DNA from 4 places in the Vibrio sp. 704 genome. Region 1 is predicted to be linked to each of the others. Evidence: predicted binding sites of a transcription regulator. Region 1 holds the regulator's gene; each other region holds the start of a gene.
The links. The regulator PurR, encoded in region 1, represses purine synthesis genes. The targets are predictions, from matches to a motif close to TNANGNAAACGTTTNCNTNA.

Region 1 (7,784 bases):
CGAGTTGGCTACTAACAACTTATCTATTCTGTTTGTAGCTTCTGAGGTTGAAGGCCTCATTAAAAGTGGTGGCTTGGCAGATGTTGCCAAGGCACTACCGGAAGCCCTTCAAAACCTACAGCAAGACGTAAGAATTACCATCCCTGCGTACAGCAGTATTGATAAACTCGCAGACGCAGAAGTTGTATTAGAAACAGAATTAACATCATGGCCGCATACGGAGTATCGAGTTTTGCGGCTCATGTTAGGTCAAAATCCTGTTTACCTGATTGATTGTCCGCCGTATTTCAATCGACCATCAATGTATGCGGAGAACAACCAAGCGTATACTGATAACGGCGAGCGCTTTGCGTTTTTTAGTGCAGCATGTCTCGATATGTTACCCAAGCTCGCCTTTCAACCTAATATCATACACGCGAACGATTGGCACACAGGTCTTGTTCCATTTTTGCTCAAGCACAGGTATGGCAATGATCCGTTTTTTGCTCATACTAAAAGCGTCATTTCAATTCACAATGCGGTCTTTAAAGGCGTATTTAGTTATGAAGATGTGCAGTGTTTGCCAGAGTTTCATTGTAGAAACGTTCCCGATGCTGCGGTGAGTGCAACGCATATTACGATGCTTAAAGCTGGTGTAATGAATGCAGATAAGATAAACGCGGTTAGCCCTACGTACGCAGAGGAACTAAAAACAGAGCTTGGCAGTCACGGCATGGCTTGGGAGTTTCAGCAACGTGCGCAGGACTTAGTCGGCATCTTGAATGGTTGTGATTACAGCGCTTGGAATCCGGAAACTGATACCTACTTGCCGGTTAATTACTGCGCCGACCAGCAAAGTATGTCGCAAGGGAAGAAAGCTTGTAAAAAAGCATTACAACAACGACTAAATTTGCCCGAAAAAAATGTAGCTATGTTCGGTATGGTTTGTCGGTTGACCCAGCAGAAAGGCGTTCATTACTTGTTGCCTGCTTTGGCCGACTTTTTGAAGCACGATGTTCAGCTAGTTGTCGTTGGGACCGGAGACCCTGTTCTTGCCGCTCAGTTACGAGAGGTTGCCGCGCAGTTTTCTAGCAAATTTGCCTTTGTAGAAGCGTATGACAATGAACTTGCGCATATCGTTGAAGCTGGTTCTGATTTCTTCTTGATGCCTTCTGAGTTTGAACCATGTGGCTTAAACCAAATCTATAGTATGGCTTATGGGACATTACCGATAGTACGCGGTGTTGGTGGCTTAAAGGACAGCGTTAGCGATTATGATGTAAACCCATCTGAAGCAACGGGGTTTGTTTTTTTCGAACCGACACCGCAGGCATTGTTGTTAACGATGCTAAGGGCACTGTTGCTCTACGCTCAAAACGAGCCTGAAGTGAATAAAGTACAGTTGCACGCGATGCAACAAGACTTTTGTTGGCAAAAGGCCGCAGAATCTTATTTGCAGCTTTACCACTCAGCGTTAGTTTGACTTAAAATTGTAACGAAAGGCACCGAATGAGGTGCCTTTATTATCTTGAGTAAGGGGAGTGTGGTAGGATGGCTTTTTACTCAATAGCACGATCTTTTTGATACTCAATATGACCCAGCCGCTACTTTTTCATAAAACCTATTTGCACCCTACTAGTAATGAGTGGGTTGTATTTGTGCACGGTGCTGGTGGTAGCTCTTCTATCTGGTTCAAGCAAATTAAAGCTTACAAGCAACACTTTAACTTATTGCTGATCGATTTAAGAGGTCATGGAAAGTCAAATCAGTTACTTAAAGAGCTCATTGCTAGCCGTTATACCTTTACGGAAGTTACCCAAGATATTTTGAAAGTATTGGACCATTTAAAGATCCAATCCGCTCATTTTGTCGGTATGTCGCTTGGTACTATTATTGTTCGAAACCTTGCTGAATTGTCATCAGAGCGCGTACGTTCGATGGTGCTCGGCGGTGCTGTCACAAGGCTTAACACTCGTTCTCAGATATTGGTGAAATTAGGTAATTTTTGTAAGCATATCCTACCGTACATGTGGCTCTACAAACTGTTCGCTTATATTGTTATGCCTCAAAGAAGCCAACGAGAATCTCGCCACCTTTTTATTCGCGAAGCCAAGAAGCTTTGCCAAAAAGAATTTAAACGTTGGTTTATTCTTGCCGCTGATGTAAATCCGTTAATGAAATATTTTAAAGATCGAGAGTTACCCATTCCGACTCTTTACTTAATGGGCGACAGGGATTACATGTTTATTAAACCTGTCAAAGAAATGGTTGCAGCACATAAGCTCAGCATTCTACGAGAAATCCCGAATTGTGGTCATGTATGTAATGTAGAGCGTCCAGAAGACTTCAATCAACACTCCATCGAGTTTATTAAACAGCAAGCTGTATGTGCTTAAAACTGAGTGCATCCAATGAATAGGAGAGCCGCTATAGCTCTCCTAGTTGATATCCACATTGCCAACATGCACCAAATTGCCCTTCGTTTATTTCATGACATTTTGGGCATTGCCAATCTTGATACTCATGCCTATCGGATTGTTTTCGATATGCTTTTACTATTTCTTCAGCTTTCATCTTTTGTGCCGTGTCAAAAAGCCACACATAAGGATCGGTATCATCACCAAACGGCAGTTCTCCTTTTAAGCCGAAAATACCTTCTCCGCGAACTTCACAGTAAATTTGTTCCACTTTAAGCAGCTCACATACAATGTGTGCTTCTGCTGGGTTTTTAGCGATAAATATTTTCATCAAAATACCCACTTCACCAATTACGAGTTTTGCTGACTTGGTGTCGGCCTTACTTTATTCATAACCCATTTAGTGATGATTGGAAATAGTCCCAATAGCGCAAAAGACGCTAATACTGCGGGTGAAACAATGCCCGATAGGCTTTCAATTGTTGCTAATTGAGTACCTGCATTCAGATATACGGCTGTGCCTGGCAGCATACCTATTTGGCTAGTGAGATAAAATCGACCTACAGACATCGGTGTTAAGCCCATCAGTAAGTTGATTAGAAAGAAAGGGAATACAGGGATTAGACGCAAGGAAAATAGATAAAAAGCTCCGTCTTTTTCGACACCTTGATTAATTGCGTTGAGTTTATTTCCGAATTTGTTTTGTACCCAGTCACGCAATAAGTATCGGCTGCTCAAGAAGGCCAGTGTTGCCCCCATAGTGCTAGCGAAAGAAACCAGTAGCAAGCTTGTCCAAAAACCAAATAAGGCTGCACCAAGTAAGGTGACTACTGCCGCTCCTGGGATAGAAAAAGCGGTAATTGCAATGTAGGTAAAAAAGTAAATCGCAGCCGAGAATACAAAATTCTGATCGATGTATGTAGTTAGTGCTTCTTGTTGGGCTTTTGCATTCTCTAAGGTTAAATACTGGCCAAAGTTAATACCTAAAAAGACGATAGCCGCTAGTAGGATGAGACCTAATATCAGTTTCTTATTCATAATTTTGATTCCAATTTGGGATATATGTAATAAGACAGTAGGAAAACCGAAAAAATTTCACAAAAAAACCGCAGATTAGACTGCGGTTTTACAAGATAGTTTTTAGGCCGACTTTTATTGGAGGCCGTTCATCAACTCATCTCGGCGAGCTTGAGGTACCACACTCCAATGAGTGCCGTTGATAGCACCTTCTAGTGCCCATAGCAACTCAATGTTGACGGTTGCAGAGTGCGTATCTCTTATCGCTTTATAGGCGTTAAGCGCACCTTCCTCTTCAAGCTTCTCTACGGATTCGATGCCGGCTTTTTTTAGCATGCGCTCGGTAGCCAGTCGTAAGTTAGGCAAATCTTTCAAACGGTTAGGCTTTGTACTTGCTTGCTGTTCTTTCTCAAGCTTTGCCTTTTTCAATGATTGATTCGCTACTTCGATTAAGCGTTCGCTTGATTCCCATAAATCGCTGGAAATAGCGTAGTACTTTGTAACGACTGGAAAGCCACGTTTTTTATAAACGTAAGGCTTTAGCCCTTGTTTCTCGAAGTCAGATGAAGTTTTTTGGTCTGCTCTGATATGAAGCTGATTGTTTACCACTAGTGCAAACATTGTTTCATCAGCGAATAGTCCGAAGCCACCAAACATTGAGCGCGACTTGATATTACCAAGTGCCTCAAATAGCTTCATAGAGTCTTTGAGTATCGGTTTATCCATGTTTTGTTATCTCGGTGTAATTAATATTACGCCACCAAAAGTCAGGTCCGAGAGAGTAGCAAACATGCGTAAAAACAATGTCATTACAGAGTAAAGTCATTGCTTACACACTTGCCATCGGTAACCCCGCTACCTTCCATATCGTAATATGGTTCAGGCCGGAGGCTTTGCGTCCCACTCTTTCGAATGGTTTGCCCTGTGCGTGACACAATGAGCATACTTCTTATATTGAATTAACATCACGGTTTAGCGTTAAAAGTGTGATTTCGGTTCAATAAAAATGATAGGTTGAATGCTCTATTTTGCATATGGAAAGGTGCAAATTGGCCTTTGAAAAGGAGTTCTTAATATATATTACATTTATATAAAACAGGGAGTTAACGTTAGTCAATTGTTATTAGAGTGGTGTGAAGTATTAGAGAATGCTTAATTTTTCCAAAAAAATAAGCGCCCCTGTAGAGCGCTTATTTAACACGGTTAAATACAGTGAAATTTAGTTCATTTTTTTCACAGTATTTCGAATTACAAGCTCAGGTTGCATTTCGAAAATTCGTTTTTCGTGTTCTTTATCTTTGATACGCTCAAGTAGAATTTCGAATGCATTTTTACCAACACGACGTTTAGGTTGGTGGATAGTCGTTAGCGGTGGAGAGAAGTATTCTGCAAGCTCGATGTTGTCGTAGCCGATCACTGAAATATCTTCAGGAATTTTGATCCCGTTTTGTTGCAAGCGGCTCATTAGGCCGAGAGCCATTGTGTCGTTAAAACAGAATACCGCCGTCGGGCGCTTGTCCATTGCGGTAATTTTATCTGCAACTAATACGGCCGTATCACATTCAAAGTTACCTTCAAGGATCCAGTCTTCATTTACAGCTAGGTTCGCTTCGCTCATTGCGCGACGGAAACCTGCAATGCGCTCTTGGCAAGCAAGCTTTTCAAAATGACCGCTTAGACAAGCGATATCCGTATGACCATTGTCAATCAGATGTTTGGTTGCAATGTAGCCACCTTCTTCTGAGTTATCCATGATCTTGTCTGCTTGTGAGCTCTCTGGGCCCCAATCCATGACCACTTTAGGAATGTCCGCATGACGGTCAAGCATCTCTTTTAGTTCTTCGGTTAAGTCAGAACACATCACTAGGATGCCATCAACGCGCTTTTCAGCCAGCATACGAATGTAATCGCGTTGTTTTTCGTAAATCCCGCCTGTGTTACATAAAATCAGAGTATAGCCTTGGCGGTAACAGTAGCTCTCAACGCCATCAATCACTTCTGAGAAAAATAGGTTAGTTGATTGAGTTACTAACATGCCAATCGTACGAGTTGAGTTGCATTTTAGGCTGCGTGCAACGGCACTTGGCGCGTAATTCAGCTCGTCAACGGCTTTCATTACTTTTTCTTGCGTTGCTTCTGCAACGAAACGCGTTTTATTGATAACGTGCGAAACTGTCGTAGTGGAAACGCCGGCTAAGCGAGCAACGTCTTTTATCGTGGCCATAAATGGTGTCCTGTATCGAGCTACTGAAATATGTCGTATTGGATGTACCTGATGCTCTAATGGTTTCACACCTAGCAATATAAAATTGGCGCTAAGTGTCTCGGCAGCGGTTGATCCAAGTGCGACAAAAGGGTACGTAGCAGCATCGGTCGATGAATTTTATCTTTTTTCTATCTGATGAGAAATTGCCATCAACCTGTTAAGAAAACACAAAAACCGCTATATTTCAGCGGTTTACATATAAATCATATTTAATCGTTTGCGCTCACATTTTAGCCCTATGTGGACTGACTAGCAATGTTTTCAGCAAGAGATTTGTGTATTTGAAGTCACATTTTGACTGCTAAATAACCAAGCGTCTTTGCGCTAAGTTAAGGCAAACGAATATTATACCCAAGTTACTTACAATTGGTCACTTTCAGGCATACAGGAAGCCCGATAGGCAGGCTCCCTAAAAATAGGCGGCAATTATTCACCAAGAAGGTAGGCGCTGTCTAGTTTACAAAATGCAACTAATAGTTTCGCGACACTCGAGTAAAATCCAAATTCGTCGAATTTTTTACATTTGTCTGAAAACTGAGGTAACCAAGACATCAATTGTTGCTGGATAAAGTCGTTTTGTTTAACGAAGGCTTCTTCCATGTGTTTTTCTTGTTCAAGCTCGTTTGAGCGGATAATCATGTTCCCGAGAAAGTCGAGCTCAACGGCTAAGTGATCCGCAGGTTCCTTTAGGTTTTCGTCTACTTGAACGCCAAATTCAGCCATCAACTTTTCCATTTCCTCAGCTGGCTTGTCATTCAGTAAACCTGATTCACCAATGTACATGGATGCGTAAGGAAGAGCGCCGTATTTTTCTGTCTTCAAAAACAGTTCACAAAAGTCAGCTGCAAGCTCTAGTTGTGCATCTTCACGATCTTGTAACCGATTCAATGCATCAACTAGGCTATCAACAGCTGGTTTCAGCGACTCATTTTCACCTAAACCTGCGAGAAAACTGCGAATTTCAACACTGTGATAGGCTTCCAATTCTTTCTCTGTTAGTTCTTTTGCGAACAAGCTCGAAAACCACCAGTAAATTTCAGCGCGTTTTTCATTAAAAGCTTTCACTTCTTGCATTTTGGGCTCCTGAATGATGCTTCAAGTCATGCATCACAAAGTCAATTAGGGATATCCCCTAAGTGTAATCAATTAAAATGAATAGCAGTAACTATAATTGTTGTGTTTTATGGTCAAAAATGACCGTTTATTAATAGCAATGGGCAAGCTTGTTTTGAATCAATAAAAACGCTAAATCTTGCGTTTTAATGTATCTATGACTAGAAATGTTACTAGTTATGAATAGAATACGTCTTGGATAATAAGAAGACAGAAAAGTGGTGTAAATGAGCTATCACGTATTAGTCGTAGAAGATGATGTTGTAACTCGTAGTAAGCTTGCGGGATATTTCCAAAATGAGGGCTACCAAGTCAGCGAAGCAGAGAGTGGCGCAGAAATGCGTGAAGTTTTGCAAGCGGGCGATGTAGACCTGATCATGCTGGATATTAACCTGCCTGGTGAAGACGGCCTGATGCTTACTCGTGAGTTACGTAGCCAATCGGATATTGGTATCATATTAGTAACAGGACGCACGGATAGCATTGATAAAATCGTAGGCCTAGAAATGGGTGCTGACGATTATGTGACAAAACCTTTTGAACTGAGAGAGCTGTTAGTTCGCGTTAAAAACTTGCTGTGGCGTATTTCAGCAGCGCGCAGTGGCAGCTCGAAAGCGAATGAAACCAGTGAAGAGCACATTGTGCGCTTTGGGGAGTGGACATTCGACATTCAACGTCGCGCACTTAGCCGCAACGGTGAGCCAGTAAAACTAACTAAAGCAGAGTATGAACTTTTGGTGGCATTATCGTCTTATCCTAACCAGGTGTTAAGTCGTGAGCGTATTTTGAACATGATCAGCCATCGAGTGGATGCGCCGAATGACCGCACCATTGATGTTCTTATTCGACGTATGCGCGCAAAAATGGAGTTCGATCCCAAGAACCCACAGATTTTTGTAACGGTACACGGCGAAGGCTATATGTTTGCTGGTGACTAGTTGGAACATAACTAAATCGTAAAAAGAAAAAGGAGAGCTTCGGCTCTCCTTTTT
Region 2 (7,784 bases), on a different contig from region 1:
TACCAAGCACGATCACCCTGCGCTTCTCGTTCATCAAGTATTTTTTTACTGGTCGGCATGTACTGGGTAAGCGCGGAGGTTTCTTTTGCTTGCTTATGTTTCACGAACAAAGTTTCGGAAAGATTTTTACTGACGTCTTCAGACATAGGAAGAACCCTAGGCTATTAGCATGATTTAATATCATAATAAAAAAAATGCCCCTATAAAGGGGCATTTCTCAATATTCTTTAACCGCGCTTATTTTTGCTTGCGGTTTACTGGCTCAGCATACTGGATTGACATATCCCAAGGCTGCTCGATCCAAGTGTCTTGAGCAATATCTACAACGTAATCATCCAGCAGCTCTTTGCCTGATGGTTTCGCACACACAGCGATCATTTTCGCTTTTGGATACATCTCACGTAGTTTGCGCGCTGTATCACCACTGTCTACTAGGTCTTCAACGATTAGGTAACCTTCGCCATCACCTTCAGGTGCTTTTAGTACCGTCATATCGCGCTGATGATCATGGTCGTAGCTTGAAATACAGATTGTATCAACGTAACGAATACCCAGTTCACGAGCCAAAATAGCGCCAGGAACCAAACCGCCGCGGCTTACCGCCCAAATTCCTTTCCATTGCTCAGCTGGCATTTGTTTCTCAGCCAGTTCACGGCAGTAAGTCTGCATTGCATCCCAAGTGATAATGAATTTTTTACTCATTGTAATAACCTAATAATTTGAAAATATGCATCCTCAAAATCTAGCGAAGTCACTCAAAAGCGGAATGCTCACTAACTTCTCCAAAATGTTTGGAGACGAGGATTTCAAGCTGCGCAAACGATTATTCTACCGAAACACACCGCTAATACCAACGGTGATATCATAATTCTCTGCCTATTCCGCAGAAAAACCGTCTTCTGTGAACAACGTAAAAAAGAAAAAGCCAGCGTGAATAAATCCACACTGGCTTTTTGCTCGAGAAATTAACCGACGAGGTATTTAACGATGAAGATGGCTGACATCACCCATACACTCATCGACACTTCACGGCCCTTGCCGCTAAATAATTTGATCGCCGCGTATGCGATAAAGCCTAACGTGATACCTTCTGCAATCGAGAATGTTAGCGGCATCACCAAACAAGTCACAACAACTGGCGACGCTTCAGTTAAGTCACGCCAATCAATGCTTACTAGCCCAGACAGCATCAAGATCGCCACATAGAATAGCGCACCTGACGTTGCATAAGCAGGGATCATACCCGCAAGTGGTGAGAACAATAGAGCAAGTAGGAAGAGTACACCAACAACCACGGCTGTTAGACCAGTACGCCCACCCGCAGCCACACCAGAAACGCTTTCAATATAAGATGTCGTGTTAGAGGTACCAAGTAATGCACCTACTGACGTTGCTGTTGAGTCTGCAAGTAACGCTTTGTTTAAACGAGGGATGTTGCCATTCTCATCAGTTAGACCTGCTTTTTGAGAAACGCCAACGAGCGTACCTGCGGTGTCAAATAAATCGACAAATAGGAAAGCAAATACGACGGAAATCATGCCTACTTCAAACAAACCAGAGAAATCCAGTTGCATGAAAGTTGGCGCAATGCTTGGTGGCGTTGACATAATACCGCCCCACTGCACATCACCAAATAGAAGACCAAGCGCTGTAACGCCAAGAATGGCGATCATCACCGCACCTTTCACACCACGGTGAACCAGTGCAATCGTAAGAAAGAAGCCAATCGCGGCCAATACAGATGGCAATGATGTGATCTCTCCCATAGAAACTAATGTCGCTGGGTTATCAACGACGATACCTGCATTTTTTAATGCGATAAACGCTAAGAAAAGACCAATACCAGCTGAAATACCTGTTCGTAGAGAATGCGGGATCGAGTTAATAATCCACTCACGGATCTTAAATACGCTTAAAAGAATGAACAGAAGGCCAGAAACAAATACAGCCGCTAACGCAACTTGCCACGTATAACCCATTCCCAATACAACAGAGTAAGTGAAAAATGCGTTCAGGCCCATTCCTGGTGCCTGTGCGATTGGGTAATTCGCAACAAATCCCATAATAAAACAGCCGATTGCGGCAGCAAGACAAGTCGCGACAAAAATGGCACCACGGTCCATACCGGTATCCGACAGGATCGCTGGGTTTACAAAAATAATGTAAGCCATAGTTAGGAAGGTCGTAACACCTGCAATGATCTCAGTACGCACATTTGTGCCATTTTCACTGAGTTTAAAAAGCCTCTCGAGCATGATCGAATCCTGTAAAGGTAAAAAAGTAAACGGTTGCGTAATCGATTGGCGGGAATTATAAAGTTATCAAATAGCAAATTCTAGATAGAATCTTCACTCTAATGCGTTTTTTTTCTTTGGATATGAAACATATTCTCTAACCCATCTAAGCAAGTAAAGAAATATATTCTTATAAAACAATAGGTAACCCAGATAAGACAGTTCCCTAAAAGAGAATGAAAACTGAGCAATGTACTAAACTTTCAGATGAAAAAGGCCCATTTTAAACATGGTATCTAACAGATTTGATGGAAAAGTCGATAAAACCGAAGAATGGGGAATAGAAGAAGGCTTTGATGGCAATAAGTGAGTCAGGAAGAGAAAATAGAGATAAAAAAACGCCACCCAATTTGGGTGGCGGTGAATCATGTCAGCACTATCACTGAAAAAAAATTCCAATTTATAGGGGTGAACAAACTGTTCGAGTCACATGCGTTGACTTCACTTAGTAGCCAAAGCTTGTTGGGTATACAAAGTTACCGGTGTAAACAGACTTGCTATTCCAGAACATTGTACTTGGTAAACCTTTCATAACTATCACCTTTTAAATCAATTAAACATTCGTTGATTTCTCGGTTCCTTGGAGGCGATAAAACGGACTCATCCTTTGAGCATTTCATTCTTCTCTCAGAAGCTGGTTACAAATATACCACCAAGAAATTTAATTACAAGCATTTTAGTGATTGGAATCACAAAAAATACATAAATTGACCTTTATCAAAGTTTATATGTAATTAAATTACAATTTTATGAATTAAAAAATAAAGCCACTTTCAGAATGTATGATAGAGAACACATAGAGCTTGTTATTGTATTCACAAACTGTGACAGTTCTGAGAGAAATCCTTGTGATCGCGACTACTCGTACTCCTTATCTGGTGGTATGCTAACGGCAATTTGAAGGCCAAATCGTCTAGCATTTAATGCTACCTTGACAACATTTTTACGGTATATATTTGGCAAAGCACATCAAAAGGAGTCCTCCGTGTCTGAGTTCCATTCTGAGATCAGTACCTTATCACCTGCTCCACTTTGGCAGTTTTTCGATAAGATTTGTTCTATCCCTCATCCATCGAAACATGAAGAAGCATTAGCACAGTACATTATCAACTGGGCAACAGAGCAAGGCTTTGACGTTCGCCGTGATCCAACCGGTAACGTGTTCATCAAAAAGCCCGCGACACCAGGAATGGAAAATAAGAAGGCTGTTGTACTTCAAGCACACATCGACATGGTGCCGCAGAAAAACGAAGACACTGAACACGACTTCACCAAAGATCCAATCCAACCTTACATCGATGGCGAATGGGTAACTGCGAAAGGCACGACGCTTGGTGCAGATAACGGTATTGGTATGGCTTCTTGCCTTGCTGTATTGGCATCTAAAGATATTAAGCACGGTCCACTCGAAGTTCTGCTGACGATTGATGAAGAAGCAGGCATGACTGGCGCATTTGGCCTTGAAGCTGGTTGGTTAGAGGGTGAGATTCTTCTAAATACAGACTCTGAGCAAGAAGGCGAAGTCTACATGGGTTGTGCAGGTGGCGTTGATGGCACCATGACTTTCGATATTTCTCGAGAATCAACGCCTGCAGGTTTTGTAACACGCCAACTGACGCTGAAAGGCCTAAAAGGTGGTCACTCAGGTTGTGACATTCACACAGGTCGCGGTAATGCCAACAAATTACTTGGTCGTTTCCTTGCCGGTCATGCTCAAGAGCTTGATTTACGTTTAGTCGAATTCCGTGGCGGTAGCTTACGTAATGCAATCCCTCGCGAAGCGTTTGTTACTGTCGCGCTTCCTGTCGAAAACCAAGACAAGCTTGCTGAGCTGTTCAACCACTACACTGAGCTGCTTAAAACTGAATTGGGTAAAATCGAAACAGGTATCGTAACCTTTAATGAAGTGATCACGACTGACGCGCAAGTATTTTCAATCGCCGATCAGCAACGATTCATTGCGGCACTTAACGCTTGTCCAAACGGCGTAATCCGTATGAGTGATGAGGTGGAAGGCGTTGTTGAAACTTCTCTAAACGTTGGTGTGATCAGCACAGAAGAAAATAAAGTCACCGTGCTTTGCTTGATTCGTTCTCTCATTGACTCTGGCCGTAGCCAAGTGGAAAGCATGCTGCGCTCGATTACTGAGCTAGCAGGCGCACAAATTCAGTTCTCAGGCGCTTACCCTGGCTGGAAGCCAGATGCAGATTCCGAGATCATGGCAATTTTCCGTGATATGTATGAAGGCATTTACGGTCATAAGCCGAACATCATGGTCATCCATGCTGGTCTTGAGTGTGGCCTATTTAAAGAACCATACCCACACATGGATATGGTTTCTTTCGGTCCAACAATAAAATTCCCTCACTCTCCAGATGAGAAAGTGAAGATTGATACTGTTCAGTTGTACTGGGAACAGATGGTCGCGCTTTTAGAAGCGATTCCAGAGAAAGCATAATTCAATCACGAAAAATGACAAAGGGTGCCATACGGCACCCTTTTTTTGGTTTAGTTGAACCCAACTACACACGGTTTTGCGCGTAAGCGGCTAATTCATCCATTGAGGTTTGTGCAGCAACTTCACCATCAATGTAGTAAGTAACAAACTCACCATCGCGTACACCCATGAGTGTCGCCTTTTCACCGTTACTGTAAGTAATATCCATTTGAACAGTGTTCTCATCGATTTGCTGCATTCGCCCCTGCTCAATGACACGGTTATCCGCTAATGGTGCGATTGGTGCCGTCGTTAACGACTTATCTAACTGGTGATTGACATCAATGTAAGTATCTACCTTTGTATCGAAGATATGTGGCTTACCATTTAACGGGTTCTTACCCGTCCAAAATTCTAGAGAGTTAAACACGATATAATCCGCTGCGATCGCGACACCATAAACAGGCGCTAAAAGCATATTTAGGCCACCTCGAGCGTAACGGTTGTCAACAGCTTTCAAGTTAAACCCCATGACATAACCTGTCACGGCATTACTACCTACGCAACCTGAAAGTGAAACTGCTACCGCAGTCAATGCACCAATTTTAGCAATTGCCTTTTTCATCAAAACCTCTAGTTAGAAAGTGTGAAACCTCAAATTCGGCGCGGATATTATCGGATAAAAAGTAGGGTTAAAAGTCCGTTTTTTTGTCCTCCATGAACAGTATTATTTTTAATACAGTCACATTTTTTAAGGCTATTATTGCGCTCTCTTCTCTATGGCTTGTTATGTATTAAACTGATAGAAAAGATCATATTGAAAACAAAAACTTCACACATACCAAAATTTCACGCATGACGATTAAAGTAATTTGTCGTGTCCTTAATGAGAATGATTAGTGCGATTTTGCAGCAATTGTTACATTGCTGATGACGCATTTGACAGAGATGGTTTATGGCCAGAAGTAAAAAAAGCAAAGTGTTTGAGCTCTTAGGACATCAAATACAACCAGGGCAACGATTAGAGATCGAATTTGAAGCAGCGAAGCTATATACACATTCGCCTTTATCTATTCCTGTGGAAATAATCCATGGGAAACAAGAAGGACCAGTTTTAATGGTGAATGCTGCTATCCATGGTGATGAGCTTAATGGCGTAGAAATCGTTCGTCAGATCATTAACCAACTGGATCCACAAAAACTGAAAGGCACTGTCATTGCAGTACCTATCGTTAACGTTTTTGGTTTCATCCATAAATCTCGTTACTTGCCCGACCGACGAGATCTCAACCGTTGCTTTCCTGGCAGTGAAAAAGGCGCACTTGCATCTCGTATGGCACACGGGTTCTTTAACAACATTGCCAAGCGTTGTGACTACATTTTGGATCTACACACAGGGGCCATTCATCGCACGAACTTGCCACAGATCCGCGCAAACTTAAGCAACCCAGAAACTCTGCGTATTGCTCAAGCATTTGCAACGCCAGTGATTGTTGATTCAGCATTGCGTGATGGCTCTTTACGCAGTGAAGCAGAAAAATGTGATATTCCAGTGCTCACCTACGAGGCTGGCGAAGCATTGCGCTTTGATCCACTTTCGATCAGCGCTGGTGTGTTCGGGGTTCGGCGCGTAATGCAAGCCATTGGTATGTTGCGAGCGAGCAGGAAAAAGCTGCCTGAGCCTATCATAGCGAAGTCCACCAGCTGGGTTCGCGCGTCAGGTAACGGCATTTTGCGTACTGTCGTTAATCTGGGAGACAAAGTAGAACAGGGTGAAACGCTCGCTTATATTAGCTCTCCTCTTGGTCATGATGAGATAGAACTAAAAGCCCCGAAGCGTGGTTTAGTTATCGGTCAACAAACATTACCATTGGTGAACGAAGGCGATGCAATTTTCCACCTTGCCTATTTTAACCAAGGTGATAATGCTTTAGAGCAAGCAGTCGAAAGCTATATTGAAGGCCTCACTGAATTCGATGCCGAGCCGCTGACCACCGGACAGATACCGTTAGAAACTCAGTAATTCCTACCAAGTAGGCGCCTGATTAGCTCAAAAGGAGCAACAGTGCTCGCACTATCTTGTTTAAAGCCAATAAGCTCAGCGTCCATGATGCTGGGCTTTTTGTTTTATGTACGCTAACGATACTTATCGTAGTTTCCACGAATGGATAAAAAACTTTACAATCCGTCGCAAAAACACATTTGATAATTAATCTCATTATCATTTATTAATCGTAATAATGTTCTTATAATCCCAGCTTCATAAAAACACTATAAATCATCAATATGAAACGATTAAAAAGTCATCCATTCAAAGTAAATCTCATTTCACTGGCTTTGCTCTTCCCTCTTTATTCATATGCCGAGACAGCGCCAAATGAAGAGCTTGAAGTCATAGGCGTTCGTTATGCCAAACCTATTACCATTGCTGAGCCTGCGCAAACCACCATTAATTGGTCAGAGATTGAAGAGCAACAGTACTCTAATTTTGCCTCAATGATCGATGCCGTTCCCGGTGCATCAATAGATGGTGGCGGTCGTTCTGGTGGCGAACGTATTAACATTCGTGGTTTTGATGATCCAAGCGATATCGCCGTCTTTGTCGATGGCGCTCCAATCGGCTTTCAACAATACCGCTACGGTACCTTCTTTTTTGATCCGTTCTTAATTGGCGAAGCAGAAATTATCAAGGGCGCGCACGACTATCGAGCACTCAACGGGAAGTTTGGTGGCTCCATTCGCATTAAAACCAAAAGTGTCGATGATCTCCTGTACGGCGAAAGAAACTTTGGTGCTCGCATCTCAAGTGCATACAACACCAACGGCGATGAGAACGCCTACACGCTAACACTCTATGGTAAAAACGATACTGGTTTTTATTTTCTAGCGAATGGCTCGGTAAAAGATTCTGATGACATTAAAGTCGGAGGTGGTGAAACGCTGGATTACTCAGGTTATGAGCAAGAAAACATGCTCGTAAAGGTCGGTTATGAAAACAACGATCACGAGTTTGAAATTAGCCACACTCGCTACAAAGATGAAGGTCGTAAACC
Region 3 (7,784 bases), on a different contig from region 1:
GAGTTATTCGCCTTTTACTCGACGTTCAATCGCATCCATCAGCTTGCCTGTGATTGAGATATCAAAAGCTGCTTCAATTTCGCGAATACAGGTTGGACTGGTGACGTTGATCTCTGTTAGCTTGTCGCCAATTACGTCAAGGCCAACAAAGATAAGGCCTTTTTCTTTCAGTGTCGGAGCAACGGTTTGCGCAATTTTGAGGTCGGTTTCGCTTAGCGGACGAGCTTCACCAGTACCACCAGCGGCTAGGTTGCCGCGCGTTTCGCCTTTAGCAGGAATGCGTGCTAGACAGTAAGGCATAGGTTCGCCATCTACCACTAGGATACGTTTGTCACCGTTGCTGATGTCTGGCACGAAGGTTTGTGCCATTGCGTAGTTTTGACCGTGGTTAGTCAATGTCTCGATGATCACAGAGACGTTTGGATCGTTTTCTTTTACACGGAAGATGGACGCGCCACCCATACCATCAAGCGGTTTCAGGATGACATCACCATGTTTTTCACGAAATTCTTTAATTTTCTCTGCTTTTCGCGTCACGATCGTTGTAGGTGTCAGCTCTGGGAACCATGCCGTAAACAGCTTTTCGTTACAATCACGTAAGCTTTGAGGCTTGTTAACGATCAGTGCACCTTGTTCTTCTGCACGCTCAAGGATGTAAGTCGCGTAGATGTATTCAGTATCAAACGGAGGATCTTTACGCATTAGCACCGCGTCTAGCTCAGACAGTTCGATAGTTTGCTCTGATTTGAACTCGTACCAACCGTTTGGATCTTCTTTTAGTTCTACCACTTTAGTATCTGCAATGGCAACGCCTTGATCGAGATGCAGATCATTCATTTCCATGTAGTGGATTTCATAGCCGCGTCGTTGCGCTTCAAGCATCATGGCAAAGCTAGAGTCTTTTTTGATGTTAATGGACGAGATTGGGTCCATTACGATACCGAGTTTGATCATTATTTTTCTCCGTTTAACCAAGATCGCCGAAACGAACTTGTAAGGCTGTAATTGCTGTCAGAGCCGCTGTTTCGGTACGCAGAACGCGAGGGCCGAGTAGCGTTTCTTCAAATTGGTATTCTCGAGTCATCTCGATCTCTTCAGACGATAAACCGCCTTCAGGACCGATCAGTAGGCGCACTTTTTCAACCGGGGTTGGCAAAGTGTTGATTGAGTATTTAGCACGAGGGTGAAGGTTAAGCTTTAAACCATCGTACTCTTCTTTACACCACTCTTCCAAGCTCATAATTGGACGAATTTCGGGCACGACATTACGCCCACATTGCTCACAGGCACTGATGGCGATTTTCTGCCATTGCGCGAGTTTTTTCTCAAAACGCTTTTGGTCAAGCTTGACGCCACAACGTTCAGAAATCAGAGGAGTGATGGTATTGACGCCAAGTTCAACAGACTTTTGGATGGTGAACTCCATCTTATCGCCACGTGAAATGACTTGACCAAGGTGCAGATCTAAAGGGGATTCAATACTGCTTTCTACACGCTCGGTGATGTTAACCAAAACTGATTTCTTGCTGACTTCACTGATAACCGCTGGGAACTCTGCGCCACTGTTGTCAAAAAGGAGAACGTCTTGGCCTTCTTTCATGCGCAAAACACGACCGATATGGCCTGCTGCGTCGTCACTTAAAGCAAGTGAGCCAAGTTGATGAATGGTTTCTGGATGATAAATTCGAGGGGTACGCATGAGATTTCCAGCAAGAGAATAAACTTAAACCCTAACATGGATGCTTTGCACCGAAAAAACAAGGGGCAAGAAGCGTTTCAATATCAGTAATTGAAACGCTTCGAGGTCGGAGGTTACAGTGCGCGGCAGGCTTCTTGAACAAATGGGTTGTGATTGCCCTGTACTTTTGCAATGCGCTCGTCACGCTCACATTCCCATTTATCGACAGGATAGGTTTTGTTCCAAGCACTCATTAATTGCGTTTGCTGCTTCGACAGTTTGAAACCGTACTCTTTGCTCATGTATAGATAGGTACGAGCAATTGAGCCACGCGCACGGTCTGGTGGCATGACTTTACGCTGCTTAAAGTTCACTTGCATCTCACAGCGACCATAACTCACGCCATCCATACCGTTCCATTGGCTGAAGTTGTAGTTCGAACGGTCACCGTTTACTTCACCAATAGCAGGGGTTAGGTTGTGCAAGTCTGCTTCCATCAAACGAAAAGTTTTGTCTTTTTTCTTACAGTTTTTACGTCCGCCATCTTGCCAGCATTGACGCTGGTGGCCAAATTGCCACGCAGGAACAACGTGCTCCCATTCGATTCGTGCAGCCCGTTTTTCTTGTTTACGGACTTGGTAACCGCAAGAGGCTAAATCGGGTAAGCCTTTCTTGCCTTGCCATTGAATGTTACAGCCACAGTAGAAGCTTGTTGGGTGGTCTTGATAAATTTTGACCGCCTCACGTTTGGCTGCAGAGAATGAGCTCGGTGGAGCGGCAATCGCAGTGCTAGAAAGCGAGATAAGCAACAGAGAGAATAAGTATTTCATGATAAAAGTCTTTATAAAGTATGACTTTATTCATGATAACACGCATAAAATAGCTTTAGTGATGAGTAAGTTAACAATAAGTGGCGAAGGGAAGGTTTTGATCAACCGATCTTTATTTTGGGAACGCAAGTAACACTATGAGGTAAGGGCTACGATAATTGAATGCCGGTGAAGTTAAGTGGTTGGCGGCATTTTTGACAAGAGTACGTCGCCTCTTCGCGCAGCACTTTATTATGACGGCGAATCGATAGAGGGTAGGTCATACAACCACAACGATACTCAAAGGTTTTACCTTGAACGGATTTTACTTCAAAGCTGTGAGTGGTTTTGGCTGGTACGTTAAATACGGCTTCCATGACGCCTTTCCATTCTTTACCGTGAGGCCTAACTCGCCCGTAAACCTGATAAGTAATCAGGTGTGCTACTTCATGAGGAATGACTTCATCTAAGAATGCTTGGGTGTTTTCGCGAAATAAAACAGGGTTTAGGCGTACTTGATTTAATTGAAGGTAGGCTTTTCCTGCCGCTTTCCCACGAACGTCGAAGGTGATTGTTGGAATCGGGAAAGAACGTTTGAAAGCTTGTTCCGCCATCGCGATACAGTCCGCCATCACTTGCTTGGCTTTATAGCTGAGTTCTATATCCACAATTCACCTCGATAAATCAAATAAAAAAGCCCCCGCATTTGCGAGGGCCAGATCATAGCATCAGTTAATTATGGTGTGTGTTTTTTCTTGATGGTGGCATGGTAAGCGTGCCATGTACCGTAGCCTAGAATTGGCATGGTAAACAACATTCCGATCCCGTAGGTCGCAAAGCCGATAAGAATACCGCCACAGATGATCGCTGCCCAAACAATCATTGCTGGAATGTTGGATTTCACTGCATTAAAGCTGGTAAATACAGCGGTCATCATGTCTACGCGACGCTCCATCATGAGCGGAATAGAAAAGGCTGAAATGCTAAACACCAAACAAGCCAAAACAAAGCCAACTAAAGAGCCGATGACAAGGAAGGGTAGGAACTCACTTAAAGGTGCCCCTTGAACAGAAGGGTAGAGTGCATGAAGTAGAGCGGCAATGCGCATCCAAAATATCATACACACTGCGAGTAACACGGCGAACGCCCATTGAGATGTTGAGTTACGACCGATCGCTTTCATTGAATGGAACAAGCTTGCTTTGTGTCCGCGCTCTCTCTCCCAACTGGCATCATACAAACCCAGCGCGAGAAACGGACCAATTAACATGTAAACAATCAAACTGGGCATGACGACTAAGTGTGTGCCTTGCCACTGTACGAGCAAAACAATGCCTATCGCAGCTGCCATAAAACAGATGCCATAGAAAGCACTAATAAGCGGCATTCGCACGAAATCATGCAGACCTAATGCGAGCCAATGAAAAGGTGCAGAAAGATTGACCGTATTGCACGGTATGGTTCTGGCGTATTCGTTGTCTGGCACTTCCTTTCGCTTGTTGTGGAAGTCCGATGGATTAACAGTTCGAGGCATAACTCCTCCTTGATTTATTCCCACATTATCCGCTTATACCAACTGACAGCGGTTTTTGTTCAGTCAAACTTGAAGCGACTTTTTCAAGTTTACATCTGAGCATTGGCTTAGTTTGGTATCGGCCATAAAGATGCTTAACTCATGTCTTTACTTAAGTGTTGCTTCCACAGTCGCCAGCCTCCGACGTCTCTATTTAAATTGGAATTAACAATATTTTAACTATTGGCGGAGATGGGATAATTTACAAATAATTGCTTAAAATTTATTCGGTATAAAAATGAGGGAGAAACAGGACTGCTTTGTGGGGCAGGGCGGTATGAGCCGAAATGACTATATAAAAGTTGCTGAAAATAAAAAGCCCCCACCATAAGCGAGGGCTTGATTGATTCTTGCTTAGCTTGATTATTTGATGCCAGCGAAATCGCGTAGAAGTGCAGCTTTGTCTGTCGCTTCCCACGGGAATTCTTCACGACCGAAGTGACCGTAAGCCGCTGTCTTCTTGTAGATAGGTTGAAGAAGGTTAAGCATTTCTTGTAGACCGTATGGACGTAGGTCGAAGAATTGACGAACCGCTTCAATGATGATGTCGTGAGGTACTTTCTCAGTACCGAACGTTTCCACCATGATAGACGTTGGATCAGCAACACCGATTGCGTAAGAAAGTTGGATCTCACAACGGTCAGCCATGCCTGCCGCTACGATGTTTTTCGCTACGTAGCGTGCTGCGTATGCTGCACTACGGTCAACTTTTGATGGATCTTTACCAGAAAACGCACCGCCACCGTGACGAGCTGCGCCGCCGTAGGTATCTACGATGATCTTACGACCAGTTAGGCCACAGTCACCCATAGGACCACCGATTACGAAGCGACCGGTTGGGTTAATGAAGAAGTTTGTTTCTTTGTTGATCCACTCAGAAGGTAGCACTGGCTTAATGATCTCTTCCATTACCGCTTCACGCAGGTCTGAAGTTGAGATTGAGTCACAGTGTTGAGTTGAAAGAACAACCGCGTCGATACCAACGATGTTACCTTGATCGTATTGGAATGTTACCTGAGATTTTGCATCAGGACGCAACCAAGGTAGTGTGCCGTTTTTACGAACTTCTGCTTGCTTTTGAACAAGACGGTGAGAGTAAGTAATTGGCGCTGGCATTAGTACTTCAGTTTCGTTACAAGCGTAACCAAACATGATGCCTTGGTCGCCTGCACCTTGTTCTTTAGGGTCAGCTTTATCAACACCTTGGTTGATATCTGGCGACTGTTTACCGATTGTGTTTAGTACCGCACAAGAATCTGCGTCAAAGCCCATATCTGAATGTACGTAGCCGATTTCACGAACGGTTTCACGAGTTAACTCTTCGATGTCTACCCATGCTGAAGTCGTGATTTCACCACCCACCATTACCATACCGGTTTTAACGTAAGTCTCACATGCAACACGAGCCTTTGGATCTTGCTCTAGAATCGCGTCAAGAACCGCATCAGAAATCTGGTCTGCAATTTTATCTGGATGACCTTCTGATACTGACTCAGAAGTAAACAGGTGCTTAGCCATGTTAGCTCCACTATATCTGGTTTAAAACTGGGGAATGATAAACTCTCCAGCGCAAATTAATACTAATTTTTGTAGGTGTATCTACATCTAGACGTCTATTCTAAATTTGATTGCTCGAATTACAAGCTCTTTTTTGGTTTTTGTTATAACCAAACGTTTGCCTGATTTATTGATAATTTTAAGAACTTCGAACGATTTGGCGCGAAAGGTGCAATATTTGTGAGGTTTTGGACTGGAAAACGTTTGCACACCCAACAGGGCTTTGAGAGAATTATGACCTACTTTTCGTTTCGCTTAATGTACTCAGGAGCAGACATGTCGTCTCGTAAACATCTTGCCAATGCAATTCGTGCTCTAAGCATGGATGGTGTTCAACAAGCTAACTCAGGCCACCCAGGCGCACCAATGGGTATGGCTGATATCGCTGAAGTTCTTTGGCGCTCTCACCTAAACCATAACCCTTCAAACCCAGAGTGGGCCGACCGCGATCGCTTTGTGCTGTCAAACGGTCATGGGTCAATGCTTATTTACTCTCTACTGCACTTAAGCGGTTACGCGCTATCTATTGACGATCTGAAAAACTTCCGTCAATTGCACTCAAAAACCCCAGGTCACCCAGAGTACGGCTACGCGCCTGGTATCGAGACAACAACTGGTCCTCTAGGTCAAGGCATCACTAACGCTGTTGGTATGGCGATCGCAGAGAAAGCACTAGCGGCACAGTTCAACAAAGAAGGTCACGATATCGTTGACCACTTTACGTATGTGTTCATGGGTGACGGCTGTCTAATGGAAGGCATCTCGCATGAAGCATGCTCTCTTGCTGGGACGTTAGGTCTAGGCAAACTGATCGCGTTCTGGGATGACAACGGCATTTCTATCGACGGTCACGTTGAAGGCTGGTTCTCTGACGATACACCTAAGCGTTTTGAAGCGTACGGCTGGCATGTAATCCCAGCAGTCGATGGTCACGACTCAGACGCGATCAACGCAGCAATTGAAGCAGCAAAAGCGGACCCACGTCCTACGCTTATCTGTACCAAAACAATTATCGGTTTCGGTTCTCCTAACAAGTCTGGTTCGCACGACTGTCACGGTGCACCACTAGGTCACGATGAAATCCAAGCGGCTCGCGAATACCTAGGTTGGGAGTACGGCCCATTTGAGATCCCGGCAGATGTTTACGCTGAGTGGGATGCAAAAGAAGCGGGCGCCGCGAAAGAAGCAGCTTGGAATGAAAAATTCGAAGCATACGCTGCAGCTTACCCTGCAGAAGCGGCAGAGCTTAAACGTCGTCTAAACGGCGAACTTCCTGCACAGTGGGAAGAAAAAGCGAACCAAATCATTGCCGATCTTCAAGCAAATCCAGCGAACATTGCATCACGTAAAGCGTCGCAAAATGCACTAGAAGCGTTTGGTCAAATGCTTCCTGAGTTTATGGGTGGTTCTGCTGACCTAGCGCCTTCTAACCTGACCATGTGGTCTGGTTCTAAGTCTCTAGAAATGGAGGACTTCTCTGGCAACTACATCCACTACGGTGTGCGTGAATTCGGTATGACCGCTATCATCAACGGTATCGCATTGCACGGTGGTTTCGTTCCTTACGGCGCAACATTCCTAATGTTCATGGAATACGCTCGTAACGCAATGCGTATGGCTGCGCTGATGAAAATTCAGAACATCCAAGTTTACACGCATGATTCGATCGGTCTTGGCGAAGATGGCCCAACTCACCAACCTGTTGAGCAAATGGCGTCTCTACGTGTAACTCCAAACATGAGCACATGGCGCCCATGTGACCAAGTTGAGTCTGCAGTTGCATGGAAACTAGCGATTGAACGTAAAGATGCACCAACTGCACTTATCTTCTCTCGTCAAAACCTAGCGCAACAAGAGCGTACTGCTGAACAAGTCGCAGACATCGCGAAAGGTGCTTACATCCTGAAAGATAGCGAAGGTAAGCCTGAGCTAATCCTTATCGCAACAGGTTCTGAGGTTGAGCTTGCAGTGAAAGCCGCTGAGCAACTAACTTCAGAAGGCAAGAAAGTACGCGTTGTTTCAATGCCATCAACAGATGCTTTCGACAAACAAGACGCCGCTTACCGTGAAGCTGTACTGCCATCAGACGTAACGGCACGTATCGCTATTGAAGCGGGCATTGCTGATTTCTGGTACAAGTACGTTGGCTTCGACGGTCGCATCATCG
Region 4 (7,784 bases), on a different contig from region 1:
ACTCAGTACGCCCACCACTTTGTAAACCAAATAAGGTGCCACGGTCATACACTAAGTTGAACTCTACGTAACGGCCGCGACGATATAGTTGGAATTCACGCTCACGCTCACCATACTTGATCTCTTTACGACGAGAAACGATCGGCAAGTAAGCCTGGCAATAGCCTTCACCCACTGCTTTGATGTAAGCAAAACACTTATCAAATTCCCACTGGTTTAGATCATCAAAGAACAAACCGCCAACACCGCGAGTTTCATTACGATGTGGTAGGAAGAAGTATTTGTCACACCATGCTTTATGCTCTTGGTAAACATCGTCACCAAATGGCGCACAAAGCAGTTTTGCAGTGTCGTGCCATGATTGGCAATCTTCTTCAAATGGATAGAACGGCGTTAGGTCAAAACCACCACCAAACCACCAAATTGGGTCTTCGCCATCTTTTTCTGCAATAAAGAAGCGGACATTGGCGTGTGAAGTCGGTACGTAAGGGTTTTTAGGGTGAATAACCAAAGAAACACCCATCGCTTCAAAACGACGACCCGCTAGCTCTGGGCGATGCGCTGTCGCAGATGCTGGCATTTCTTTCCCTTCCACATGCGAGAAGTTCACGCCTCCCTGCTCGAAAACAAGGCCATCACGCAAAACACGTGAGCGACCACCGCCACCCAGACGCTCTCCTTTTTCACGTTGCCATGCATCTTCGACAAAGACGGCCTTTCCATCTTCTTGTTCTAACTGCTGACAAATGGAGTCCTGAAGTGACATCAAGAACTGCTTTACGGCGTGCTTATCGATCGCTGACATACGTTATTACCTATTACGTGAAACCTAATGATGGCTGGCTAGCAGGGTTAACCCTGTCTTAATATTTGTGAAGTTTTGGCGTCACGAATCTCGCTGGGTTTATCACGACCGCTGGTCTCGCCACGAAGAATGGCGACCAGCTTATCACCCAACTGCTCTTCGACTTCTTCCGTGGTCATACACGGTGGTAAGCTGGAGAGATTCGCGCTGGTAGAGGTTAACGGCTTTCCGAATGCATTACACATTTTTTGCACCAAAGGATGATCAGTCACACGAACCGCAATTGAATCAAACTGCCCTGAAACCCAGTTGGATACTTTATCGCTCGCTGGCATGATCCAAGTGTATGGGCCTGGCCAAGTGGCATGAACAGTCTGTAATTGTTCTTCAGTCAACTGAGATTCATCAATATAAGGCAAAAGCTGATCATAACTTGCCGCGATTAGAATCAGCCCTTTTTCTACCGGACGCTGCTTGAGCTCTAATAGCTTTTGAATTGCTTCTGGGTTATCTGGATCACATCCGACACCAAAAACCCCTTCTGTTGGATAGGCAATCACTTCGCCTTGCTTGAGTGCGTTGAGCACTTGTTCAAAGTTATCCACCGATTACTTCCTATTTGTTTGACTGTGTTGTTTTCACTAAGTGTACAAATATTCATTCTCAGACACTAAAGCAATTTTTTTATAAAATGTATCAATAGCGCCAACAACAAGACGCAAACGTTTGCTTGAGATAAAAATCCCCGTATAATGCGCACAAATTTATAGCTCACCTAATTTTTGCAGCTTAAAGGAGTTTGAGATGAAAGTCGGTATCATCATGGGTTCTAAATCCGATTGGCCAACCATGAAACTAGCAGCGGACATGCTAGATCAATTTGGCGTGCCTTACGAAACAAAAGTAGTGTCAGCACACCGAACTCCTCAATTACTGGCTGACTACGCCAGTGGCGCAAAAGAACGCGGCATCAAAGTTATCATCGCAGGCGCAGGTGGTGCAGCCCACCTACCAGGTATGGCGGCGGCGTTTACTAGTTTGCCTGTGCTTGGGGTTCCCGTTCAGTCTCGTGCACTGAAAGGTATGGATTCACTGCTTTCTATTGTACAGATGCCAAAGGGAATTGCGGTTGGTACATTGGCGATTGGCGAAGCGGGCGCAGCAAACGCCGGTATCCTAGCAGCGCAAATCCTAGGCACTCATGATGAAAACATCATGGCGAAGGTAGAAGCATTCCGTAATGAGCAAACGGAAACAGTTCTCGCAAATCCAAACCCTGCAGAGGATTAATCAGATGCATGTACTGGTTCTTGGTGCGGGTCAGTTGGCTCGTATGATGTCTCTGGCTGGTGCGCCACTGAATATTCAAATTTCAGCTTACGATGTCAGCAGCGGTGATGTCGTTCACCCTTTAACTCAACAGGTACTTGGCCATGGCTTGGAAAATGCGATTACGCAAGTTGATGTGATTACTGCCGAGTTCGAGCATATTCCACATGACGTGCTCAAAGTTTGCGAAGCGAGCGGCAAGTTCCTACCAAGTACGCAAGCCATCAAAGCAGGTGGTGATCGCCGTATTGAAAAAGCACTGCTTGATGATGCCGGCGTGCGCAACGCGAAATACTACGTCATTGAAACTCGTGAAGACTTTGAGCGCGCAATTGAACACGTTGGTATGCCAATGGTTCTGAAAAGTGCATTAGGTGGTTACGATGGTAAAGGCCAATGGCGCTTAAAAGAAGCTTCTCAAGTCGACGACATTTGGACTGAGATGGCAGAGTGCATCGCGGCAACACCAACTCAAGCGATTGTTGCTGAAGAGTTTGTTCCTTTTAACCGCGAAGTATCACTGGTTGGTGCTCGAAGCAAAGATGGCAGTGTGGAAGTGTATCCTCTGGCAGAGAACGTCCACACCAACGGTGTATTGAGTCTTTCTACTGCGATTGATGCGCCAGGGTTACAGGAACAAGCAAAGCAAATGTTCACGGCAGTCGCAGATAGCCTAGATTACGTTGGCGTATTAGCGCTTGAGTTCTTTGATGTCGATGGGGCACTTTTAGTGAATGAGATTGCTCCACGCGTGCACAACTCTGGTCACTGGACACAGCAAGGTGCAGAAACGTGTCAGTTTGAAAATCATCTGCGCGCAGTGTGCGGCTTACCATTAGGCAGTACGAAATTAGTTCGTGAAACCTCAATGATCAATATTCTTGGTGAAGACACACTACCAGAAGCATTGTTATTAATGGATGGTTGCCACCTTCATTGGTATGGCAAAGAGAAACGTGCAGGTCGCAAGATGGGACACATCAACGTGTGTGGCGACTACCCAGGAGAATTGCACCGTAGGCTGTGCGCTCTGGCAGACATCTTAGACCCAATAGCTTTCCCTGCTGTGCAAGCATTCGCTAAACAGCCTCAACACTAACGTTTGGCAGCAAAAAAACAAAAAAGGGTCGCACGATGCGACCCTTTTTAATTCCTTTGATGTATTTACCCTTGCTGGGTGTGCTGGCACTTACGGTTGGCACATTGCAATTTCACACCACTGGCAAGTTTCTTCTCCACCAACAGAGTAAAACCACACTCTTCGCATCGCCCCTTGACCGGAGCAAGGTTCACAGCAAATTTGCATTTAGGGTAGTTGTCACATGCGTAGAAGGTTTTACCAAAACGCGTCTTACGTTCAACTAAATGACCTTTACCGCATTCAGGACACGCTTGGTGCTCTTGCGACTGTTTTTCTGGCTCTGGTTGATTAATCGACTCAATATGATGACAAGCCGGGTAATGGCTACAACCAACGAACATACCGTAGCGCCCTTGGCGGAGTACCAACTCATTGCCACACTCAGGACAAGGCACACCCAACTCTTTCACGATGTGCCCATCATTGCTGTGTAGCGGTTTAATGTAATCACAGCTTGGATAATGGTTACAGCCGAGAAATGGGCCATGTTTTCCGTGCTTGAGAGTCAGCTCACCACCACATTTTGGACACGGCTCGTGTTCCAAAGCGTGTTCATGGGCAGAGAAAAGGGTGTTGTCGATTTTACTACTCATACTTACCGTTTCGTGAAAACACACAAAAAGACAAGCTCGCGTTTATTCTAGCTAAACTCGAACTTGCCCAGATGGTTAGTGAAGAATCCCTTGTTCCTTGGTGTACAACAGCTCTTCCATTAGCGTATAAGCATTTTCATTACCAGGCACATTAAACAGCACCATCAAAATGATCCATTTGAGGTCTTCAAGCTCAAACTCGCTCGTTTCTAGACCCATCACTCGGTCAATCACCATTTCGCGAGTTTCTGTGGTTAACACATTGATTTGCTCGAGAAACAATAAAAACCCTCGGCATTCCAAATCTAAACGCTGCATCTCTTTCGCTGTGTAGATACGAGTTGATGACGAAGCCATGCAAGTCGAGATTGCAGAAGAGGTGTCACTTTGCTGCAATGCGGCAAGCTCTTCTAACCAGACAAGGGCTTTGTAGATATCTTTTTGTTGGAAGCCTGCACGAAGCAATTCTTCTTCCAACTCGTCTTGTTCGACCTGTAACTCTGCATCGCTATGGATGTAGGTTTCGAATAGATACATCAGTATATCCATCATCATAGCTAGCCCCTCCCCTTTCGAATATAGCCACCTGAAACCGCAACGACATGCCCAGAGAGTTCTAACTCTAAGAGCTGCATCATGACTTCTTGGACAGGTATATTGGTCCTGTTTGCAAGAATATCAACCGGTGTAGCTTCACTTCCTACGTTAGCTAACAGCTGAGGAAATGGCAATTCTTCTTCATCATTTAACGTAGAAAATAAATCGGTACTCTGATTAATAGACCAATCAAGCAAGGACTGTATTTCATCTAAGACATCTTTCGTCTTTTCTACGAGGCAAGCGCCATGACGTATCAACTGGTTTCCACCGCAGGCATTGGGGGCATTGATTGACGCTGGCAGCGCAAATACTTCTCGACCTTGCTCAAGCGCGTAACGAGCTGTAATTAACGAGCCGCTCTTTTTCGCCGCCTCGACGACCAGTACACCAAGCGATAATCCACTAATAATACGATTACGACGCGGGAAGTTTTCTGGGCGCGGCTTGGCATTAGGCCGAAACTCAGACACCAAAGCCCCATGTTCAATAACACGTTGCGCTAAACCACGATGACGTGCCGGATAAATATTTTCTAAGCCAGATCCTAGCACCGCAATCGTCTTACCACCCGCTTGCAACGCACCATCATGCGCATGACCATCAATGCCTAAAGCGAGACCACTGGTGACAATAAAATCGTGCTGAACAAACTCTGCAGCAAACTGACGTGCATGCTGTAATCCATCAATACTCGCATTTCGACTGCCAACCATCGCGATTTGTGGCTGAGAAAGACAAGTAGGGTTTCCTTGAACAAAAAGTAGAGGTGGCGGTGCAACGATTTGTTTGAGTTGAGGTGGATAACGCGGGTCAGTCAGTGTCAGGATATGATGGTTTGTAGAAGCCTCAAGCCAGCTTAAACAAGCATCGACTTCTTTATCTGTTGAAGCCCAAGCTTGAATTTGCTTAGTTGTTAACCCAAGTTGTTGTAGCTGTTCAGGAGAGAAGTTTACGATGTTACATGGCGTGTCTCTTGCCAGTAGCTTATTCATTTTGACGCCGCCAATGCCTGGTAAACAACTCAGTTTTAACCAGGCAGCGAGATCATCGTTATTTCGTCGATTCATCGATGGTTAATTCGTCCGCCAACGGTGACACCACCGAAATATCTTGGTTAATGGGTTTCGTACTGTTAGTGATCAGTGCCAAGCTAAAGTACTCATAAGGACGAATGACCAGCAACTCACCAACTTTGCTTTGAGGCAAAGTGATTTTCTTATCAAGCACACCAAACTCTTTCTTGAACTCATCGCCGTCTTTGTAAACTGGGTGCGCGTCTTCTTTTAAATCAAACACACTGCCTTGCTTCAGATTGTCTGACGTGCCTTTATCAATCACCACGACTTGGTTAGTTGAACTAAAGCGAATACCTTCGATATTACCTAGCAACTTTGCAGAACTGCCTTGTGGCGACGGCAGCGGATAGAACGTAGTCGTGAAGTCAGTATTCTCAACCGATTGATTTGGCAACGCGATATCGTTACGTAGGATTTCTTGCATTTGCGATGTAAGCTTCAAACCTGAATAATCACTCGAAGCTTCAACGAGCTCGCCTTTGGCAATCAAACGCAGCGCGGTAATCTCTTCGGACACATCGTCACGCGAAAAGGTAGCTACTGGTCGGTAAATAGCCCAACCTGTCGCGGTCTGATTGCCATTGATATACAGCACATCTTCTGCAGTCAGATACTTACTGCCTTTGCTGCTACCCATCACTTTTGCTGCTCTGTTCAACGAATCTTTATCTAGCAACCGATCCGATTTGAGGTAAGGCATCACCAAACCTTCCGCGACCGTTGGTACGGCTTTCTTTTCTGTGATGCGAGCTTTCGGGCTCAGCTTCTTAACCGGTTTTAGGCTCAACACGGGCTGACCGTTAATCCACACCAAAGACAGCTTGTCTCCAGGATAAATTAAATGAGGGTTGTCGATTTCCGGGTTTACTTGCCATAAACGAGGCCACAACCACGGGCTATCCAAGTACATGGCCGAAATATCCCATAGCGTATCGCCCTTCACGACTACATACGTTTGTGGCGCATCATCTTTAACTGTCAGTGGGTTCGCATCCACATTTGCTACAGCGTTGAAAGAGAAAAGTAACGGCAACGTAACACTGGCAACGTTGCGGAAAATTCGATTCATGACCCTCGTCCTTGGTCTATTAAGCAGGAACCAGAATGGAAATTGGTGCAAGGATGCTGTCATTTAGGCTATAAAATGTCTAGAATTGAGCCAACAAGGTTTGTGCTGTTTCGGCACAGTTCAATATTTCGAGTGAATATGTCTGTATTACAAGTATTAACATTCCCGGATGATCGCCTGCGCACAGTCGCAAAGCCTGTTGAAGCGGTGACACCTGAGATTCAAAAAATCGTCGATGACATGATTGAAACCATGTACGACGAAGAAGGTATTGGCCTTGCTGCAACGCAGGTTGATATCCACAAACGTATCGTAGTGATTGATATTTCAGAAACTCGCGATGAGCCGATGGTGCTAATCAACCCTGAGATTCTGGAAAAGCGTGGCGAAGATGGCATCGAAGAAGGCTGTCTGTCGGTACCAGGTGCACGCGCACTTGTGCCTCGCGCTGCAGAAGTTACCGTTAAAGCACTGGATCGTGATGGCAAAGAGTTCACCTTTGAAGCCGACGACCTGCTAGCGATTTGTGTTCAACACGAGCTTGATCACCTACAAGGTAAGCTGTTCGTGGATTACCTATCGCCACTGAAACGCAAACGCATTCAGGACAAGCTAGCAAAAATCAAACGCTTTAACGAGAAGCAGCAAAACGCTTAATCTCGAACCATACCAATTAGAAGGAAGTCTACCTTGAGTCAGTCTTTACGAATTGTCTTTGCAGGTACTCCGGATTTCGCCGCCCGTCACTTGGCGGCGTTGTTGTCTTCGGAGCATGAAGTCATCGCGGTTTACACAAACCCAGATCGTCCAGCGGGTCGTGGCAAAAAAATGGCTGCGCCACCGGTAAAACAACTGGCGCTAGAACACAATATCCCGGTTTACCAACCTGAAAGCTTTAAGTCCGACGAAGCGAAACAAGAACTTGCCGATCTGAACGCCGACCTCATGGTTGTCGTGGCGTACGGTATGCTGCTGCCACAAGCGGTTCTTGATACCCCTAAACTGGGTTGTATCAACGTACATGGTTCTATCCTACCTCGTTGGCGTGGTGCGGCTCCAATCCAACGCTCTATTTGGGCGGGCGATGCAGAAACTGGCGTGACCATCATGCAGATGGACATCGGTCTCGACACTGGTGATATGCTGAAGATTGCAACTCTGCCAATCGAAG

Region 2: the regulator PurR is predicted to act here: its motif matches at 2,277-2,296, upstream of R7R24_RS16250 (NCS2 family permease).
Region 3: the regulator PurR is predicted to act here: its motif matches at 5,724-5,743, upstream of metK (methionine adenosyltransferase).
Region 4: the regulator PurR is predicted to act here: its motif matches at 1,520-1,539, upstream of purE (5-(carboxyamino)imidazole ribonucleotide mutase).

What each region holds. Positions count from the first base shown of each region.
Region 1 covers NZ_JAWOUH010000003.1:91,467-99,250, forward strand. The annotation lists gene glgC (glucose-1-phosphate adenylyltransferase) at 1-15, shown strand, start outside; gene glgA (glycogen synthase GlgA) at 5-1,462, shown strand; gene R7R24_RS06450 (alpha/beta fold hydrolase) at 1,572-2,375, shown strand; gene R7R24_RS06455 (DUF2007 domain-containing protein) at 2,407-2,727, opposite strand; gene R7R24_RS06460 (TVP38/TMEM64 family protein) at 2,748-3,434, opposite strand; gene R7R24_RS06465 (TfoX/Sxy family DNA transformation protein) at 3,549-4,139, opposite strand; cyclic di-GMP riboswitch class I at 4,256-4,345, opposite strand; gene purR (HTH-type transcriptional repressor PurR) at 4,633-5,637, opposite strand; gene torD (molecular chaperone TorD) at 6,106-6,753, opposite strand; gene torR (two-component system response regulator TorR) at 7,020-7,730, shown strand.
Region 2 covers NZ_JAWOUH010000012.1:63,732-71,515, forward strand. The annotation lists gene frsA (esterase FrsA) at 1-146, opposite strand, end outside; gene tet(34) (oxytetracycline resistance phosphoribosyltransferase domain-containing protein Tet(34)) at 238-702, opposite strand; gene R7R24_RS16250 (NCS2 family permease) at 966-2,255, opposite strand; gene R7R24_RS16255 (aminoacyl-histidine dipeptidase) at 3,280-4,752, shown strand; gene R7R24_RS16260 (DUF3332 domain-containing protein) at 4,817-5,356, opposite strand; gene R7R24_RS16265 (succinylglutamate desuccinylase/aspartoacylase family protein) at 5,687-6,754, shown strand; gene R7R24_RS16270 (TonB-dependent receptor domain-containing protein) at 7,018-7,784, shown strand, end outside.
Region 3 covers NZ_JAWOUH010000008.1:14,458-22,241, forward strand. The annotation lists gene gshB (glutathione synthase) at 4-954, opposite strand; gene rsmE (16S rRNA (uracil(1498)-N(3))-methyltransferase) at 968-1,699, opposite strand; gene endA (deoxyribonuclease I) at 1,813-2,508, opposite strand; gene R7R24_RS12925 (SprT family zinc-dependent metalloprotease) at 2,658-3,155, opposite strand; gene R7R24_RS12930 (DUF2189 domain-containing protein) at 3,224-4,021, opposite strand; gene metK (methionine adenosyltransferase) at 4,424-5,578, opposite strand; gene tkt (transketolase) at 5,894-7,784, shown strand, end outside.
Region 4 covers NZ_JAWOUH010000018.1:1,956-9,739, forward strand. The annotation lists gene hemF (oxygen-dependent coproporphyrinogen oxidase) at 1-805, opposite strand, end outside; gene R7R24_RS18980 (L-threonylcarbamoyladenylate synthase) at 853-1,410, opposite strand; gene purE (5-(carboxyamino)imidazole ribonucleotide mutase) at 1,610-2,095, shown strand; gene R7R24_RS18990 (5-(carboxyamino)imidazole ribonucleotide synthase) at 2,100-3,233, shown strand; gene R7R24_RS18995 (type I DNA topoisomerase) at 3,299-3,868, opposite strand; gene R7R24_RS19000 (DUF494 family protein) at 3,944-4,423, opposite strand; gene dprA (DNA-processing protein DprA) at 4,426-5,535, opposite strand; gene R7R24_RS19010 (LysM peptidoglycan-binding domain-containing protein) at 5,519-6,613, opposite strand; gene def (peptide deformylase) at 6,752-7,270, shown strand; gene fmt (methionyl-tRNA formyltransferase) at 7,304-7,784, shown strand, end outside.